Regions from separate parts of the Burkholderia sp. LMU1-1-1.1 genome, predicted to be linked through region 2. Evidence: riboswitches for the same ligand, from Rfam matches in the RefSeq annotation. Region 2 holds a riboswitch; the other holds the start of a gene.
The links. Region 2 has a riboswitch for glycine ahead of MRBLMU1_RS01935 (D-amino acid dehydrogenase). Riboswitches for the same ligand answer to the same signal wherever they lie in the genome.

Region 1 (9,853 bases), on a different contig from region 2:
AGCGTGGACGGCCGCGCCACTAAGCTGTGCATATGCCCGATTGGATCGATTTCTTGCAGTGGCCAGCGATGGCGGTGACAGTGCTCGCCGCGTGGCTGGTCGCGTCCACCCAACACACCCGGCGCAAGGTCGGGTTCTGGTGTTTTTTAGCCAGCAATGCGTTGTGGGTGGCGTGGGGCCTGCACGACGAGGCTTACGCGCTGATCGCGCTGCAGCTCTGTCTCGTCGCCACCAATATTCGCGGCGCTTTCAAGAACGAGGATAAGCCTTCGGAGGAAAAATAGGCGCGGGCGCGCGCGCCGGCCCTACTTGGCGGGCGCCGCCAGCGGCTTGCCTTTTTCAACCACGAACACGCCGACCAGCTTGAGCGTGCCGGCGCCGGCGTTGACGGCGTCGTGGACGGTGCCGGCCGGGATGATGTACGACTCGCCGGCCTTGATGCGGCGCGGGTCTTCGCCGTCGACGATCAAATCCGCTTCGCCCTCCATCACATAGCCGATTTCATCGCCGGGGTGCGAATGGCGTCCGGCCGTCGCGCCCTTGTCCAGCTCCACCCGCGCGACGACGGCCTCCCGGCCCGGCACCGAGACGTCGCCTTTCTGAATCACGGTGCGGCGGATGGCCGACGATTGCGCCAGCGCGGTCGCCGTCACGGCGCTGGCGGCCAGCAGCAGTATCGGCAGGACCAAGCGGATCTTCGGGTAGGGGCGGGGGAGCGGCGGCTGTCTCATGGCGTATCCTTTCTGTGATGGATTGGACCTCGGAGCGCGGGAGCGCCGCTCGATTTTACGCCTGTCCGCGCCTTCCCAGCCAATAGGCGTCGGCCACCGAGCCCACCCAGCACAGCAGGATCACCAGCGAGGCGGCGTTGGTGGCCGGATTGTCGACGCCGGAGGCGTGGATGCGCGCGATGATCTGGAACGGATCGATGGCCAGCTTGCCGCTGTTGATCTCGTCGACCAGGGCGTAGGCCAGTTCCAGCGTGGTGCGCAGCAGGAAGCCAATGGCCAGCAGCGCCGGCACGATGAACAGGCAGCCGCGCAGCGGCCGTTTCAACAGCAAATGGCCGAGGCCCGGGAAAATCAGCGCCGACACCAGGGCCGCCTTGGTAGTGGGTTTCATCATGCGTGCGTGGTTCCGTTCGTTGTGGCTGTTGTTTATTGGCAGGGCTGGCGTCAAGTTGAGACAACGCAAGATTGCGTGGGGGTACGAGGCGTAGATTACAGCATGTTACCTGCGGGGGAAAATCATGCGCGCCATATTCGGAATCGTCACATTGCTAAGCTGTTTGTCTGTCAACGTCGCTGCCAACGCCGAGCCCAGCGAGAAGGATGCCGTCGCGCTGGCCGAGAAGGGCGCATTGTTCATCAAAACCCACGGCAAAGCGGAAATGATCGACCGCATCAACCGCAAGGACCCGATGTTCAACCAGGGCGCGTTGTATCTGGCGATGCGCGACATGCACGGCATCACCATCGCCCACCCCACCCACGCGCTGATCGGCAAGGATTTCCTCGACGTGCCGGACGCCGACGGCAAGGCCTTCCGCCACGAGATGGTGGCCGTGGCCAAGGGCAGCGGCAAAGGGTGGGTCGACTACAAATTCCGCAATCCCGCAACCGGCAAGGTCGCACCCAAGAGCACCTACGTGCTGCGGGTGGACGACGTGGCGCTGGAAGCCGGCATCTACAAACACTGACCGGTCAATGTCATGCTTAGCAAACTTCGTATAGGTCCCAAACTGTTGTTGGCGCCCGGTGTGGTGCTGATCCTGCTCATTTGCCTGTCGGCCGGGGCCTACCTCGGCATGGTGCGGCAAAACGAGTCGCTCGAAAACATGGTGCAGCAGCGCGCGGTGCGCCTCAAGGCGACCGCCGACCTGGTGGCCGGCGCCAACCGCGCGCATACCGAAATCTACCAGCTGCTCACCTGGATCAACGCCAGCTTCGCGCCACCGCGCATCGACGCGCTGGTGCGCGACATCCACACCCGCCACGCGGCGCTGGACCGCCAGTTCGCGCAGCTGGAGATGGTCACCCAGTCGAGTCCCGCCGAGCGCCGCTTCGTGGTGCAGTCGCAGGCCGCGCACGCCCAGTACGTGAAGGCCATCGCCGACGTGATCGAGCTGGGAATCGCCGATCATTCGATGGCTGCCAACGCCATGTTCAAGGCCGAGCGTGCGTTCGACGTGGTGTCGCAGCGGCTCGACGAGCTGTCCAAGCTCGAACAGTCGCTCAGCGAGCGCGCTTTCACGGAGGCGGAATCGGAGTTCACAAGCGTGTCGGTCTGGATGCCGATCATGGTAGCGATATCAATTATCTTGTCGCTATTGGTCACGATGGTGGTGCGTAACGCGTTGTTGAAGGAGGTGCGCGAGATTGGCGCGGCGGCGATCGATCTCGCCGAGGGCAACCTGACGGTCAAGAACCGCGTCTACGGCAGGGACGAGATCTCCGAGACCTCGCGCGCGCTCGACACCAGCATCCGCAACCTGAACACCACGCTCAAGACGATACTGGCGTCGGCCGAATCGATGGACTCCGCTTCGCGTTCGGTGGTTCAAGGCAGCGTGGATTTGACGCAGCGCGCCGAAAAGCAGGCCAGTTCGCTGGGCGAGACCAGCGGCGCGATGCGGGAGCTCAGCTCCACGGTGGCGCAGACGGCGAACAACGCGCAGCTGGCCAATCAGCTGGTGCGCTGCGCCACCAACTTCGCCGTGCGCGGCGGCAGCGTGGTGCAGCGGCTGGTGGTGACGATGGCGTCGATACGCGGCAGTTCGCGCAAGGTGGTGGACATCGTCGGCGTCATCGACGGCCTGGCGTTCCAGACCAACCTGGTGGCTTTGAACGCGGCGGTGGAGGCGGCGCGCGCCGGCGCCCAGGGCGAGGCGTTCGCGCAGGTGGCCAGCGAGGTGCTGACGTTGGCGCAGCGCTCGGCGACGGCCGCGCACGAGATCAAGGCCTTGATCGCCCAGTCGGTGGCCGAGATCGAGGGCGGCGCGCGCTCGGTGGAGGAGGCCGGCGACAGCATGGCGGAGATCGTGGCCTCGGTGCAGCAGGTGGGCGACATCATCAGCCAGATCAGCGAGGCCAGCGCGGAACAGGCCCAGGGCCTGCAGGGCGCGCACATGGCGATACTCGAGATGGACCAGGTGACGCAGCAGAACCTGGCCCTGGTGCGGCAGGCGGCGGCGGCGTCCACGGGGTTGCAGCGGCAGGCGCTCAACCTGTCGGAGGCGGTGGCGATGTTCAAGCTGGAAGAAGGACAGGAGCCGAACGCCCCCCAGCAACCGGGCTCGCCGCGGGTAGTGCGCCTGCGGCTGGCGTCGATTAGGAATTGAGCGCACTCGCAGGCCGTTGGCGGCTCCCGGCGGATTACGCGCTGCGCGCTAATCCGCCATGCGTGCGTCGCCAGCGGCTCGATTTTCAACCATCGACGGCGTCGCGCCAGCGGTCTCCGGGCCGTTTCAGGTAATTGTCGAAGACGTACCGCCACGGCATGGCGATGGGTATCATCACCACCAGCAGGCAGGCGAACACGTTTTCCGTCATGGCCTGGTCCATTTGGCCGGCGCGCCACGCCGGCAGCGCGACGATCGCCAGCCACAGCGTTTTCCACACCAGTTCCCACAGCAGCACCGGCAGCATTTGCAGCGGGTAGCGCACGCCGACGGCGCACAGCAATCCGAACGCGGCGAGCATGCAGTTGACGACCCCCTGCATCATTTCCCACTGCTTGTCATGACGAATAATCCCCGGCCAAACGACCATGGCCAGTCCCACGGCGATGATCAGATAGACGGCCCTCAGCATGTACAGGCGTGGCAGAGACACTGGATGCATCGTTCAGCTCCCGGATATATGGAATATCCATCTTACAACGGAAAAAGCAGGCAAAACCGTGAGGTTCACCTGCTTTTTTGGGGAGCCGCGCTAAACGCCGCGCGCGCCTTCGTCAGTCGTTACTCGTAATCGCTCATCGGCGCGCAGCCGCAGAACAGGTTGCGGTCGCCGTAGACGTTGTCGGCGCGGCCGACCGGCGGCCAGTACTTCTGCTTGCGCAGCGACGGCACCGGGTAGGCCGCCACCTCGCGGCTGTACTTGCGTTCCCACTTGTCGGCGGTCAGCACCTCGGCCGTGTGCGGCGCGAACTTGAGCGGGTTGTCCAGCTTATCGAACTCGCCGCTCTCCACTTTGGCGATCTCGCCGCGGATGGCGATCATGGCGTCGATGAAGCGGTCCATCTCGGCCTTCGATTCGCTTTCGGTCGGCTCGATCATCAAGGTGCCAGGCACCGGGAAGCTCATGGTCGGCGCATGGAAGCCGAAGTCCATCAGGCGCTTGGCGACGTCCTCGTTGCTGATGCCGGTGGCGTCCTGCAGCTGGCGCAGGTCGATGATGCACTCGTGCGCCACGAGGCCGTCGTGGCCCGAATACAGCACCGGGTAGTGCGGCGACAGGCGGCGCGCGATGTAGTTGGCGCTCAGGATCGCCGTCTCGGTCGCGGCGGTCAGGCCTTCGGCGCCCATCATCGCGATGTACATCCACGAAATCGGCAGGATGCTGGCCGAGCCATACGGCGCCGCGCTGACCGAACCGATACCGGCGTTGTCGCGGATGTAGCCGTTCGAACGCTGGTTGGGCAGGAACTTGGCCAGGTGCGCGCCGACGCCGATCGGGCCGACGCCAGGGCCGCCGCCGCCGTGCGGGATGCAGAAGGTCTTGTGCAGGTTCAGGTGCGAGACGTCGCCGCCGAAGGCGCCCGGCGCCGCCACGCCGACCAGCGCGTTCATGTTGGCGCCGTCGATGTAGACCTGGCCGCCGTGCGAGTGGATGATCTCGCACAGTTCCTGGATGCCTTCCTCGAACACGCCGTGGGTCGACGGGTAGGTCACCATCACGCACGCCAGGTTCTTCGAATGCAGTTCCGCCTTGGCCTTCAGGTCGGCCAGGTCGACGTTGCCGTTGGCGTCGCAGGCCGTGACCACCACCTGCATGCCGACCATGTTGGCCGATGCCGGGTTGGTGCCGTGCGCCGACGATGGAATCAGGCAGATGTTGCGATGGCCTTCGCCGCGCGACTGGTGGTAGGCCTGGATCACCAGCAGACCTGCGTACTCGCCCTGCGAGCCGGCGTTCGGCTGCAGCGAGATGGCGGCGTAGCCGGTCACCGCGCACAGCATCTCTTCCAGTTGCGCGATCATTTCGCGGTAGCCGATGGTCTGGCTGGCCGGCGCGAATGGGTGGATGTTGGAGAACTCGGGCCAGGTGACCGGGATCATCTCGGACGTCGCGTTCAGCTTCATGGTGCACGAACCCAGGGGGATCATGGTGCGGTCCAGCGCCAGGTCCTTGTCCGCCAGGCTGCGCAGGTAGCGCAGCATTTCGGTTTCGGAGTGGTAGCGGTTGAAGACCGGGTGCGTCAGGTACTCGCTCGAACGCGCCAGCGATGCCGGGAACGACTCGGCGACGGCCGCTTCGACGGTGTCGAAGTCCGGGCCGTGGGCCGGGCCGCCGACCGGATGGGCGAACACGGTCCACAGCAGCGCGATGTCTTCGCGCGTGGTGGTCTCGTCGAGCGAGACGCCGACGTGCGAGGCGTCGATGACGCGCAGGTTGACGCCGTGCGAGTGGGCCGAGGCGTGCAGCTGCTCGGCGTTGGCGACGGCGACGGTCAGCGTGTCGAAGAAGGTGTCGTTGGTGACGGTGTAGCCGAGCGTCTTCAGGTTCGACGCCAGCACGCCGGTGTAGCGGTGCACGCGCTGGGCGATCTGCAGCAGGCCTTTAGGGCCGTGGTAGACGGCGTACATCGACGCCATCACCGCCAGCAGCACCTGCGCGGTGCAGATGTTGGAGGTGGCTTTTTCGCGGCGGATGTGCTGCTCGCGGGTCTGCAGCGCCAGGCGGTAGGCCTTGTTGCCCTGGGCGTCGATGGTGACGCCGACCAGGCGGCCGGACATGCTGCGTTTGAATTCGTCGCGGGTCGACAGGTAGCCGGCGTGCGGGCCGCCGAAGCCCAGCGGAACGCCGAAGCGCTGGCTGTTGCCGACGACGACGTCCGCGCCCCATTCGCCCGGCGGCGTGAGCATGGTCAGCGCCAGCAGGTCGGCGGCGACGACCACCATCGCGCCCCTGGCCTTGACCGCCTCGACGCCGGCTTTGTAGTCGCGCACCACGCCGTTGACACCCGGGTACTGCAGCAGCACGCCAAAGGCCTCGCCGATGCCGGCCAATTCGGCCGGATGGAAGCCCTTGACTTCGATGCCCAGCGGCTTGGCGCGGGTCTCGACCACTTCGCGGGTTTGCGGCAGCACGTCGTCGGCGACGTAGAACACGTTCGACTTCGACTTGCCCACGCGCTGGATCAGGGTCATCGCCTCGGCGGCGGCGGTGCCTTCGTCGAGCATCGAGGCGTTGGCGATGCCCATGCCGGTCAGGTCGGTGACGGTTTGCTGGAAGTTCAGGATCGCTTCCAGGCGGCCTTGCGAGATCTCCGGCTGGTACGGCGTGTACGCGGTGTACCAGGCCGGGTTTTCGAAGATGTTACGCAGCACCACGCCCGGGGTCAGCGTGTTGTAGTAGCCCTGGCCGATCATCGACTTCAGCACCTTGTTCTTGCCGGCGATTTTTTTCAGCTTGTTCAGCGCTTCCTGTTCCGGCATCGGCTGCGTGTACGCGCCCAGCGGCAGCGTGGCCTTGTTGCGGATGTTGGCAGGGACGATGGTGTCGATCAGGGCGGCGCGCGAGGCGTAGCCGAGGACCGCCAGCATGGCTTCCTGTTCTGCGGCGTCAGGGCCGATATGGCGTGCGATGAAAGCGTCGCGGGCTTCGAGTTGGGTGAGGCTGGAGCGGGTCATGATTTGTCAGGGCCAAAAGAGAGAGGTAACCCCAAGCCAAACCTGGGGTCGGACCCGGTGGGGTCCGACCCCGCCTGGCTGTGCGGGTTAAAGCAAAGGCCGGCGCGATGCCGGTCTTTAATGAATTACGCTTCGGTGGTCTTGCCGTAGGCGGCGGCGTCGAGCAGGCCGTCGATCGCGCTGGCGTCGGTCGGCTTGATCTTGAACAGCCAGGCCGCGTAGGCGTCGGTGTTGATCGATTCCGGGGCGCTGGCCACGTCTTCGTTGACGGCGATGACTTCGCCCGACACCGGCGCGTAGATGTCGCTGGCCGCCTTGACCGATTCCACCACGGCGGCGTCGTCGCCGGCGGTGTAGCTCTTGCCGACCTTCGGCAGTTCGACGAAGACGATGTCGCCCAGCGCGTCCTGCGCGTACTCGGTGATGCCGACGGTGACGGTGCCGTCAGACTCAGCGCGTACCCATTCGTGGGATTCGGTGTACTTCAGGTCTGCAGGAATATTCATGTAAGGCTCCAGAGGGGTAGGGGTCGGGGTACTAGTCGGGATACTAAATCAATTTAAACAGCGAGGATTTTACCGTTGCGGACGAAAGGCAGCTTGACCACCGAGGCGGCCAGCTTCTTGTCGCGGATTTCGACGTGCACGGTGTCGCCGACGGCCACGCCGTTGGGCACGCGCGCCAGCGCGATCGCTTGCTGCATGGTCGGGCTGAAGGTGCCGCTGGTGATCTCGCCGGCGGCGTCGGTGCCGGCCACGATGACTTTCTGGTGGGCGCGCAGCACGCCGCCTTTTTCGCGCAGGATCAGGCCGACGAATTGGGCGTTCTGGCCCATCGCCTGCAAAGCCGCCTTGCCGATGAAATCGCGCTCGGACACCAGGTCGATGGTCCAGGCCAGGCCGGCGTCGAGCGGGTTCACGGTTTCGTCCATGTCCTGGCCGTACAGGTTCATGCCGGCTTCCAGGCGCAGCGTGTCGCGCGCGCCCAGGCCGGCGGGCTTGACGCCGGCGGCGGCGAGCGCGTTCCACAGCTTCTCGGCCTGGTCGGCGGCGACGCCGATCTCGAAGCCGTCTTCGCCGGTGTAGCCGGTGCGGGCGATCATCGCCTCGCCGAAGGCCGCGCTGTGCGCGAAGGCGACGTTGAACGGTTTCATGTCGGCGGTGCCGGCCTTCGATTCGGGGATGACTTCCCACACCTTGGCGCGGGCGTTCGGGCCTTGCACGGCGATCAGCGCCATCGCGTTATCGCCGTCGCGGCGCTGGGTGATCGTCACGCCGCTGTTGGTGGCGGTGTTTTGCGCCTGCATCCACGCCACGTCTTTTTCGGCGGTGCCGGCGTTGACGACCAGGCGGAACCAGCTCTCGTCGATGAAGTAGACGATCAAGTCGTCGATGACGAAGCCCTGCGGGTTGAGCATGCACGAGTACAGCGCCTTGCCCGACACCTGCAGCTTGTCGACGTTGTTGGCCAGCAGGCCGCGCAGGAAGGCGCGCACGTTGGCGCCCTTGATGTCGACCACGCACATGTGGGCGACGTCGAACATGCCGACGTCGGTGCGCACGGCGTTGTGTTCTTCGATCTGCGAGCCGTAGTTGACGGGCATGTCCCAACCGCCGAAATCGACCATCTTGGCGCCGGCGGCACGGTGTGCGTTATTAAGTGGGGTGGCTTTGAGCGTCATAATTCCTCGGTCCATATCGAAAAGGGGTTAACAGAACATACAAGGAACGGCTAAAAAGCTGTTTCCACAATGATCGCAGACCCCTCTGTCCTTGGTACCTGAGAGATTACGGGACGAGTCGGACTCGATTCCCGTGCGCCCCTTCGGTGGACCGCCGGCGTGTGCCGCGGCCGCTCTCCAGAGTTGGACCAGTTGGCATCCCGCCGCGATGTGATGACATCGATGACGGCCGCGCCGGTCCCTTGATCGGTCCTTTTGCCTGAGAGTTTTTGGGTAGTGCCCCTTCGGCGGCCGCGTTGGCGTATCCGCCCGCAACCCTCTCCCGATCAAGACTCGGGAATATATGTCAGAAGGGCCGGAATGTCAATCTTGCGGGCAAGGCGGGAGGGTGCGATGAGCGGGGGCGCGCACGAATGGCGAACAATAAAAACGCCGTATAAACAACTATTTGCTAGAATAAATCATACTTATTCGAGAGCCCACCCATGAGCCAAGATCCAAATTCCTACGAGGGCCACGCGTGGTTCACCCTGTCCGGCGACGTCAACAGTGACATGGTGCGCCGTGTCTTCGACGCCGTCGCCGACATGACCGAGGACCGCGTCACCACCGCGCACATCCTGATCCAGTCGAACGGCGGCTATGTCAGCGACGGCATCTGCCTGTACAACTACCTGAGCAAGCTGCCGATCAAGATCGTCACCTACAACGCCGGCGCGGTGGCGTCGATCGCCGTCATACTTTTCCTGTCCGGCCAGGAGCGCTATGCCAGCGACACGGCACGTTTCATGGTGCACAAATCGCACGCCAGCGCGCCGCACGGCGCCCGGCCGGACGCGCTGCGCATCATCGTCGAAGGCTTGCAGGCGGACGACGCCCGCACCGAGCAGATCCTGCGCGACCATGTGCAGCTGACCGAGGAGCACTGGCGCACGCACGCCTATTCCGACCTGCACCTGACGGCGGCCGAGGGCGTGGCGGTGGGGATGGTCAACGCGGTGAAGGATTTCGTGCCGCCGCGCGGACAGCGCGTGGCCAATATTTGATCTGAAGGTTGAGCGGCGCCAGGGAGGCGCCGCCGATGCCGCTAGCTATCCATCCTGATTAGCGGTTTTTGTTGCCCGACTGTTTGTTGCCGTCATTTTTGTGGCTTTGCCGGCCGGCTTCCACATGTTGCTCGTGGGTGCCGCCCTGGGTGCCGGAGCGCGAGCCGCTGGAAGAACCCTGGTCGCCCGATTGCTTGCTGCTACCCTGGTCTCCCGATTGCTTGCCGCTGCCTTGATTGGAGCCTTGCTTGCTGCCGCCGCCTTTTTGAT
Region 2 (9,853 bases):
CCGTGGCCGCCGACAGCGTCCAGCCCAGGTGTCCGTGGCCGGTGTTATAGAACACCGACGGCGCCCTGCCCCGGCCAACGCGCGGCATCAGGTTGGGCATCATCGGCCGCAGCCCGGCCCAAGGCGTGACGCTGCGCGTGCTCACGCCGGGGAAGCATCGCCCCACCCAGTCCACCAGCGGCGCGATGCGGTCGGCGCGGATATCGCGGTTAAAACCGTTGAACTCAGCCGTGCCGGCCACGCGGAAGCGGTCGTCCCCGAGGCGGCTGGTCACCAGCTTGGTCTCGTCGTCGAGCAGGCTGACCGTCGGCGCGGCGGCCTGGCTGGCGGCGTCGTTCAGATGAACCGTGATCGAATAACCCTTGACCGGATAGACGTTGACGCGGTCGCCCAGCATGGCCGCCATGGCGCGGCTGGCGGTGCCGGCGCAAACGACCACCGCGTCGTGGCGGCGGGTTTCGCCGAAACCATCCTCTTCGACGGTGATATCGACGCCGTCCGCGTCCGCCCGCATGGCCGTCACCTGCTGGCCGAAGCGCAGATCGGCGCCGAGCCGTTGCGCCGCCAACGCCAGGCCGGTGGTGAATTTGTGGATATCGCCGGTGCTGTCGCTGACGGTGTAGTGGCCGCCGTAGTACTCGCCGCGCAGCGTGGGCTCGATGGCGCGCATCTCCTCCGGGGTGACGGCGCGGCGCGAGAGCCCGCCCTGCAACAACAGCTTCGACACGCCGGCGGCGTGCTCGAATCCCGCGCGGTCGCGGTAGATGTGCAGGATGCCCTCCCGTTTGAGGTCAAAGGCGATGTCCTCGTCCCTGGCCCACTGGAACAGATACTCGCGCGCGGCCAGCGCCAGCTGCGCGGTGGCGACGGTGTTGTCGCGGTAGTGCGGCATGGCGGCGATGAATTCGGCGAACCACGACAGCTTGTGCCAGCCCGGCTTTGGATTGACCAGCAGCGGCGCGTCGTTCCTCAGCATCCACTTCAGGCCCTTGGCGATGGTGGACCGGTGGTTCCACACCTCGGCGTTGGAGGCGGACAGCTGTCCGCCGTTGGCGAACGAGGTTTCCATCGCCGCGTAGCGGTGGCGTTCCAGCAGGGTGACGGAGAAGCCGCGTTTGGCGAGGGCGTAGGCGGTGGTGACGCCGGTGATGCCGCCGCCAATGATTGCTATGGTTTTCATGAAGGACTCCGAACCGTCAAAGGGGATGGTCTCGGCGCACATGCGCAAAGACACCCCCTCTGTTCTGGACCTGAGAGATTCACGCCGGGCCGCGATGGCGGCAGCGCTTGCTCCTTCGGTGCGGGGGACGACGTCCGAGTCCTGCCGCTCTTCAGAGTTTAAAGTGCTGTATCGGTCCTTTGGCCTGAGAGTTTCCGGGGCGGTTGCTCCTTCGGCGCCGTTCGTCAGCCTATGCTGGAACAGTCTCTCCCGATACGGCGATGGCTTTTGGCCACAACGCGCCTAGCTTACCCGAAAAATTGCGGCTTTACTATCCCCGTTGGATTTGCAACCGGCCATAAGCTTGACCCGGCACAGCACCGGCGGCGGTGGACGGCAGACAATCGTCGCGGCGGGGAACCGCGACGTCCCTTGTCGGTCAAACCAGCAAAGACCCGGCACGCCGGCCGCCTTGCGCCGAAAAGGAGCTGCCATGAAACTTTGCCTCATCGTGTACTACTCTCGCACCGGCGTGACGGCCAAAGTCGCCAACACGCTGGCCCAGGCCTGCGGCGCCGACATCGAGCGACCGCAGGATCTACGCCCGCGCGACGGCGCCGCCGGCTTCCTGCGTTCGGCGTGGCAAGGCTGGCGCAAGCTGCCGGGCGAGATCGCCCCGCCGCAACGCCGCCCTGCCGACTATCCGTTCATTTTGCTCGGCACGCCGGTCTGGGCCGGACAAATGAGCGCGCCGATGCGCAGCTACATCCTGCGGCAGCGCGAGCATTTCCGCCGCATCGGCCTGTTCTGCACGGCCGGCGGCGGCGACGGCCAGGACGTGCTGACGTCGATGGCGGAAATGTGCAACAAACTGCCCATCGCCAGCCTGTGCCTGCGCCAGAGCGACGTGCTGTCGGACCACTACCAGCAAGCGCTGGCCGATTTCGCCGGCGAACTCGCGATCGTCCAGCGGGACCATGAAGAGTCGGCGCCGTCCGCCCCGCTGATACACCCCGTGTAGACCGTGGCGCGGCGGAGGGGCGGCGCCCCTGGCATCAACGGGCGATGGTCGCCGCCTGGCCCAGCGCCTGCTGCAACGGCTCGGCCTGCGGGTTGCTGACGGTGCCCGCCGCGATCTCCCTTGGCGACAGCGTCCGGCCGTAATAGGCATTGGTCAGGCTTTGGTTGAAGCGGATATCATTGACGCCCACCGCCGCCACGTCGCCGAACAAGCCCTTGGTCCCGCTCCAGGCCACGACATCGCCGGTGCCCGCCGTTCCCTGCGCCAGCCTGCTCCAGTTCAACACGGTAAGGCCGGCATCGGCGCTCAGGGCAAGATTGTTTTTCTTCATGAACTCGTTGACCGCCTTCTCATTGTTGAGAACCAGCGCGACCGGCCCGCCTTCCACGCCGGCCTGAAGACCGACCGTCAAGCCGCCGAGGTCGTAGAACGCCGGCCCGCTCCAACTGCCGTCGGACCGTTTCAGCAGTAGCAAGCCGGCACCGCCATGGGCGCCCACGCCCAGCGCCGCCCGTCCATACGATGGAACAATCAGCACGCCTTTTGCCTGTTGCAACAATTGTTTCATGCGCGGTTCCGCCTCCAGCTGGCGCACCACCGACAGCGCGTCGCTGACGCGTTGCGATGCCCGCTGAGCGGGCTTGGCGCCGAGACTGCCCGTGTCGCTACGCCCGCTCCGGGCGCTCTCACCGGTCTGGCTTGCCGAGCCACCCTGTCCGCTCGATCCGGTTTGTCCGCTTTGTCCGCTTTGTCCGCTTTGTCCGCTGGTGCCGCTTTGGCCGCTTTGGCCGCTCTGCCCGCTTCCAGACTGGGCCACCGCCGCGCCGGACAGCAACGTCGCGGCCACCCATGCTAGCGCTCCCGCCTGCTTTTTACGCTCGATCATCATAGTTTCCCCCTTTGTGCGCTCCATACAATGTCGTACGCAGGTGCGTACCCAAATCATGCTAGCGCCGGAGGTCCGGCAACGCCTTTGATCTCACACAAAGTGTGCGAAAAAACCGACCCGCACCTGCGCCGGCGCAAGAACATCAGGTCTCGAGCCTGCTATGCGTGCGACCCTGCCTTGCACGTGCGACAGCGTACATCGCTTAAAATTGAACTCAGGCATACTTATCGTTACCCCGAAATAACTTGATGAAGGCTAGACATGGCAGAGAATGAAAAGGCGGCAACGCCCGCCCCGGCGATGGACGCCGAAACCCTGGAATTCATACGCGGTGTATTCACGCTGGTGCGAGCCGGCGAAGCGGAGCGCCTGGCCGGGATGGTGGCCAAGGGCCTGCCCGTCGGCTTCCGCAATGAAAAGGGCGACAGCCTGATCATGCTGGCGTGCTACCACGGCCACCTGGACACGGCGCGCGTGCTGCTCGAAGCCGGCGCCGATCCGAACGTCGCCAACGATCAGGGACAGACGCCGCTGGCCGGCGTCGCCTACAAAGGCTACCTGGACATCGCCGAACTGCTGCTGGCCCATGGCGCGGACATCGAGGGCGCCAGTCCGGACGGCAAGACGCCGCTGATGATGGCGGCCATGTTCAACCGCACCGATATCCTCAATCTATTGATCGAGCGCGGCGCGGCCGTCGACGCGGTCGACAGCCGGGGCATGACGGCGATCTCGCTGGCGCAGACGATGGGGGCGAAGGATACGGCCGCCCTGCTGGCTGCAAAAAACCCGTAAGCCACGCCGCGATTGCCGCGCTCCAGCGTCACGCCCCGATCAAGCCCTGCCCGCAAACGCGCAGGGTCGCGCCACTGATGCCGAACGCGCCCGGGGTGGCAAGGAAGGTAATCGGTTCGGCGACGTCGCGCGGTTGACCGCTCTGCTTGACGGAATTCAGGCGCCGGCCGATCTCCCGCACGACCATGGGCATGGCGTCGGTCATCGGCGTGTCGATAAAGCCCGGCGCCACGGCGTTGATGCAGATGCCGCGCGGCGCCAGCAGCGGCGCCTGGGCCGCCACATAACCGATCAGCGCGGCCTTCGACGCCGCGTAGTTGGTCTGCCCGAAGTTTCCCGCCACGCCGCTGACCGACGACAGGCAGACTATGCGGCCCTCGTCCCGCAGCACGCCGCGCTCAAGGAATTGCTGGTCGATCGCCATCACGGCGGCCAGGTTGACCTGCACCACCAGATCCCAGAAATGTTCCTGCATATTGGCCAGCGTGCGGTCGCGCGTGATGCCCGCGTTGTGGACCACGATGTCGACGCCACCGAAGCGTTCGAGCAGGAAGCCGGCCAGGCGCTCCGCGGTGTCCGGCGCCGCGATATCGGCCAGGAAGGGAACGGCGGCGTAGCGGCCGCAGGCCTTGTGCAACTCCTCCGCCGCGCCCGGCACGTCGAGCGCGACCACGGTGGCGCCCTCCTGCGCCAGCCGCTCCACCACGGCCAGTCCGATGCCCCTGGCGGCACCCGTCACCAGCGCGACCTTACCGGACAAGACCTGCGTCGAGGGCATGCCGGCGGGTGCGGCGACGCTGCCGGCGAGGTGAAAAGCCTGACCGGTCACATAGGTGGCGCGGGCGCCGCAGAAGAACCGCAACGGGCCGTCGAGCCGGTCGAGCGCGTCGCGGGCCACATAGCCGAGATTGACGGTGATGCCCTTCGCGCCGATCTCCTTCGCCAGCGACCGCACGAATCCCTCGACACCACGCGCAACGGCGGCGGCGACGGGCGTGGCCGCCGCGCCGGGATCGGCCGCCAGCACCAGTACCCGGCCATTGCGGACCAGCCGCCGCACGACGGGATGCAAGCCGTCGTACAACGCCCGATAATCCTGCGGCGTCACGCAGCCGGTCGCGTCCATCGCCACGATATCGAGCGGCCCGGCGTCGGCGGGCGGTGCGTCCAGCGTTGCCGCGCCGGCGCGCGCCAAGGCCGCCGCCATGGCGTCGGCCGCATAGCCGCCGGCGGTTCGGCACAACAGCACGCGCTTGCCATCGAACGGCCGCTCCACATAAGGACCCGCCTCGCGCGACAGCGGCACGGGGTTCGGCAGGCCGATCGCCTTGGCGATGGCGCCGGTGAGCGGGTTGCCATTCAAGCGCATTAACAAATCCGACATGTGTTTTTCTTCGAGACGGGAAACACAGTATTATGCCCGCATCGCCGGCGGGCTCCGTGCTAACCCGGTTTGCCGTCCACCCGCGCGTTAGCCAGGTACGGACGGTAGACCAGCGCATACAGGCCGAACGCGACCGCCCAACAGGCGGCGCTGGCCAGCAGCAGCGAGCCGCCCGCATTGTCCCAGCCCAGCGCCGACAGCACGCGCGACAGGGCGCTGAGCTGGATCAGCACGAACATGGCGCGCTCGGCCCGGCCCGCCTTGAGCGGACGTCCGGTGTGGCCCAAGGTCGTACGCGTCATCATGCCCAGGATCAGTCCCGCCATCGATCCAACGGCCAGCGCGTGGAATCCGGCACTGGCGCTCACCAACTTCCAGCTCGACAGCGCGAGCAGCACGAAGCCGACCGCGATCCACGCATACGACAGGTGCATGATCCACAACAGCGGCACCGACAGCGTGCGCAACGCCTGCCAGCGCCACAAGCGCAGCAGCACCAGCGCCGCCGCGGCCAGCGCCAGCGGCCCGAACAGCCAAGCCGGCGCGGCCGCCACCCACGCCAGGGCTGACGCCGTCAACAGGCCGAGCGACACACGGTCGAGCATCGGCTGCACCAGCGGCGTGGTGCCCGGCGCGCCGTTGCGCGTGAACATGGGGATGATGCGGGTTCCGATGGCCGTCTCCATGATGACGATCACCAGGATGGCGGCCTGTATCGGCGCCAACGGCGCCTGCGCTAGCCAGCCCAGGGTGATTGCGTGGAACACGCCGTTGGCCAGCGCCATCAGGCCCAGCAGGACGACCAGGAAGTAGTTGCGTTTGTTGCCGGACTGGCGCATCACGCGCCACAACGGCCAGGCGGCCAGCGGCAGGAACGTCCAGTCGACAATGGCGGCGGCCAGTGGCGGCGCCAGCAGCATCGCCACCCGGCCCAGCAACCACAGCATCACCAGCGCGGCCAGCTTGCCGCGCACAGGCGTCCACAGGCCGGTCCAGTTGAACGCCGCCGTGTAAAGAAATCCCACCACCACGGCGGCCGCCATGCCGAACACCATTTCGTGCATGTGCCAGGCGAAGCCGACATGCAGCAGGCTGGCGAGGCCACCCCGTATCCAGCCGAAATACTGCGCCATCCACAGCGGGATGGACAGCGCCGCGAACAGCGCCGCGCCCAGGTAGAAGGGGCGGAACCCCAGCCGCCACAAAGGGTGGCCGGTGTGCCAGGCGCCCGCTCGGGCCGCGGGTTCTTCGATATGCAGCAAGGTCATGATCGTCATTCCTTTAGAGTTCCGGCATATTGTCTGCGCGGTGTCAGTACCTGTGAAGACCAGCGCCCAATCGGCTTAACCTGCATCAAGGAAATCGAAAATACCGGCCGCGAGCGGCCCACAGGCATCGACCGCCGCGCCGCTTTCGCTTAGCCTGTAGGGGTTGATTCAGCCGATACACCAAACGAGGAAATGCGATGCACACCACAGTACTGAAAATTGACGCCATGGATGGCGAAGCCTGCGCCGACAAGGTCGCCCAAATTCTCAATGAAACAAACGGCGTGAGCGAAGTGAGCGTCTCGCTGCGCGACGGCATTGCGATCATGCGCGTCGACGAAACGCTGACGTCGCCGCACCTGCTCACGCGCGCCCTCGCGCTGGCCGGTTATCCGTCCTATCCGAACGACGGCGCGCCAGAGCCAAAAGCCAACGCCGGCGGTTGCTGCGGTGGCTGCTGCGGCGGTTGACCGCAGTCCAGGCGGCGGCGCATCAGCCGCCGCCCTGCATGCGGTGCTCGACGGCATACACCGCCGCCTGCACCCGGCTGCTGAGCTTGAGCTTTTTCAGCACGTTCTGGACATGGATCTTGACCGTGCTTTCCGCCAGTTCCAGATTGCGGGCGATGCTCTTGTTGCTCTCGCCGCGCGCCAGGCAATCGAGGATTTCGCGCTCGCGCGGCGTCAACTTGTCTAGCTCGGAGGCCACCGGCGCCGCCGCACCGCTTTGCAGCTGCGCCACCAGCTTGGCCGTCATCGCCTCGGCCACCACGGTCTCGCCGGCGGCGGCGCGGCGGATCGCACGCGTCAGGTAGTCGGTGTCGATGTTCTTGAGCAGATAGCCGCTGGCGCCGGCCTTGAGCGCCGTGCTCAGATCCTCGGCGTCCTCGGACACGGTCAGCATGACGATGGCGGTGTCGGGGCAATCCTGGCGCATCAGCTGCAGCGTTTCCACGCCCGACATGCCCGGCATGTTCAGGTCCAGCAGCACCACCTGCGGCTGTAGTTGCAGCGCGCGCTTGATGCCCTCGAAGCCGTCGGCGGCCTCGCCCACCACGTTGAACTCCGGATGGCGCTGCAGCAGCGAGCGTATGCCGCTGCGGAACAAGGTGTGGTCGTCGACCAGCAGCACGCTGATGGCGTTGGAATCCGGATTGGTTTGCATGGGTGTAGCCTCTCTTGAATGATTACGCCGCGCGCCGCTGGGCGCGGCCAAGGTGCACGCGCACGACGGTGCCGGCGCCGGGCGCGGACTCGACGTCCAGCCGGGCATCGATGCGTTGCGCGCGTTCGCGCATGATGGTGATGCCGACATGGGCGCCGCCCTTGGCGTCGAGTCCCTTGGGATCGAAGCCATGGCCGTCGTCGCCGATGCTCAGGTCGAAATCCTCGCCGTCTGTGAGCTTGATGCGCACCTGGCGCGCCGAAGCGTGCTTGCGCACGTTCGACAGCGCCTCCTGCACGATGAACAACAGTTGCAGCTGGTGCTCGCGCGGGAACGGCGCGCCGTCGCTGTCGGCGGCGAAATCGACGGCGATGCCGCTCTGCCGGCGGAACTTGTCGACCACCGTTTCCAGCGACGTCACCAGGTTGCCTTCCTGAAGACGGGTGCGGAAGTTGTGCAGCAGCTCGCGCACGTCCTGGTAGCTCTCCTCGACGCCGGCGCGCAGGGCCGGGACGATGCTCTCGATCTCGTCGACGCGGCCGACCTTGAGCGACTGTTCCAGCATCTGCACTTGCAGGTTCAGGAAGTTCAGGCCCTGGGCGATGCTGTCGTGCAGACCCTGCGCGACCAGATTGCGCTCCTCGGAAATGGCCAGTTCACGGTCGCGTCCCTGCAGGCGCTGGTTCTCGATGGCGGTGCCCAGCAGTTGGCCCAGCGTCTCCAGCAAGGCCGTCTGCGCCGCGGTGAACACGGTCGTCTTTCGGAAATGCAGGTTGAAGAAGCCCAGGTGCTGGCGCTGTGCGAAGATATGGAAGATCGAGATTGTGGCGAAGCCCTCGCGGTGGCACTGCAGGGTGTGGCCGCGATCCATGCGCCGCAGGTCATGGATCACCGCCAGCTTGCTGACCACGGCCTCGCCGCACAGGCATTCGCCCACCTTGAGGCAGCGCTCGGTCTCGACCAGTTTTTCGGAAATGCCGTGATGCACCAGCATGTGCAGGTTGCCCCGGTTCGGGTCGAGGATACGCACCGAACCGCCGTCGGCCTTGAAATAGTCGCTGATGCGCTTCAGGAAGCCTTCGCACATCGCCTCGGCCGATTGCGGCTGTTGCAGGAAGGCGGCGCTGTCGTACAACAGCGCAAGTTCGCGGTTCTGCTGCTCCAGTTCGGCGGTCTTGGTACGGACCCGCTCCTCGAGGTGGGCGTAGGAATCCTGGAGCTTGTCGGCCATCTGGTTGAAGCCGTTCGCCAGCGCGCCGAATTCGTCGCTGCTGTCGACCGGCAGGCGCACGCTGAAGTCCTGCTCGCGCATGCGCTCCAGGCCGCCCTGCAAGCGTGTCACCGGCGCCACGATCATGTCGAACAGCAGGTAGATGATGCTCACCGTACCCACCAGCGCCAACGCCAGCAGCAACAGTTGCGAGGCGCGCAGCCAGAATGTGCGTCCCTCGCTGTCGCGTTCGATGTGCTGGACCAACTGGTCGACACGGTGCACGAAGCGCTCGCCGAGCTGTTGTTGCAGCGCGCGCACCTCGGCCGGCGGCGTCGGATAGCGCGCCAACAAGGCGCCGGTGCGCGGGGCCAGCTCGGTGCGCCACTGTTGGCGCACCTCGGCGAACACGCCCCGGATGACGGCGGTCGGCGGCAGGAACAGCGGGCGCTGCGGGTCGCCGTGCTCGAGCAGCGCGAGCGTGGCGTCGATGCGCGTCATCTGCGCGCCAACCAGGCTGGCGGCGGTGGGGTCGGCGCGGCCGGCTGGCGTGTCCAGCTGGCCGGCCAGCATCGCCAGCCGGTAGCTGTCCATGCGCAGGCTGCCGGCGACGTTGATCGCGGCGGCGCTGCCCTCGAGCTGCCAGGAGAGCAACAGTGTCGAGCCGATCACCAGCAGCGCCACCGCCAGGAAACTCAGCAGCAAGCCGACGATGCGGGTCGACAGTTTTTGCCAACCGGCGAACAGCTGGGGCTTCAGCATGGCGGAGCACGCCGATAGGATGGGGCGGGATGCGGCATCGACGACTCCGTTAATCTAAGACAAGGGGCAAGTATAACCGGCGGCAGAGGCCGTCAGCCACCGGTTTGCGACATGAAGCGCACGATCTTCCCGGGCTGGCGGCCGAAGTCGTGCTCTTGCGGCTTGAGCTCGATGGCCTCGCGGATCGCCTGCTCCAGTTCG

Region 1: it holds a riboswitch for glycine, as region 2 does, so the genes downstream of both, gcvT (glycine cleavage system aminomethyltransferase GcvT) here and MRBLMU1_RS01935 (D-amino acid dehydrogenase) in region 2, are expected to answer to the same signal.

The regions. Positions count from the first base shown of each region.
Region 1 is NZ_JBEGHG010000002.1:72,690-82,542, forward strand. Features, by position in the region: gene MRBLMU1_RS02720 (hypothetical protein) at 33-284, shown strand; gene MRBLMU1_RS02725 (cupin domain-containing protein) at 306-731, opposite strand; gene MRBLMU1_RS02730 (DUF6677 family protein) at 787-1,125, opposite strand; gene MRBLMU1_RS02735 (cache domain-containing protein) at 1,250-1,699, shown strand; gene MRBLMU1_RS02740 (methyl-accepting chemotaxis protein) at 1,712-3,340, shown strand; gene MRBLMU1_RS02745 (hypothetical protein) at 3,426-3,842, opposite strand; gene gcvP (aminomethyl-transferring glycine dehydrogenase) at 3,962-6,856, opposite strand; gene gcvH (glycine cleavage system protein GcvH) at 6,982-7,362, opposite strand; gene gcvT (glycine cleavage system aminomethyltransferase GcvT) at 7,416-8,537, opposite strand; glycine riboswitch at 8,613-8,728, opposite strand; glycine riboswitch at 8,775-8,872, opposite strand; gene MRBLMU1_RS02765 (ATP-dependent Clp protease proteolytic subunit) at 9,023-9,583, shown strand; gene MRBLMU1_RS02770 (hypothetical protein) at 9,642-9,853, opposite strand, start outside.
Region 2 is NZ_JBEGHG010000001.1:488,186-498,038, forward strand. Features, by position in the region: gene MRBLMU1_RS01935 (D-amino acid dehydrogenase) at 1-1,180, opposite strand, end outside; glycine riboswitch at 1,230-1,342, opposite strand; glycine riboswitch at 1,343-1,442, opposite strand; gene MRBLMU1_RS01940 (flavodoxin family protein) at 1,653-2,180, shown strand; gene MRBLMU1_RS01945 (lipid-binding SYLF domain-containing protein) at 2,215-3,069, opposite strand; gene MRBLMU1_RS01950 (ankyrin repeat domain-containing protein) at 3,331-3,864, shown strand; gene MRBLMU1_RS01955 (3-oxoacyl-ACP reductase) at 3,893-5,248, opposite strand; gene MRBLMU1_RS01960 (NnrS family protein) at 5,308-6,516, opposite strand; gene MRBLMU1_RS01965 (heavy-metal-associated domain-containing protein) at 6,714-6,986, shown strand; gene MRBLMU1_RS01970 (response regulator) at 7,009-7,680, opposite strand; gene MRBLMU1_RS01975 (type IV pili methyl-accepting chemotaxis transducer N-terminal domain-containing protein) at 7,703-9,652, opposite strand; gene moaA (GTP 3',8-cyclase MoaA) at 9,745-9,853, opposite strand, start outside.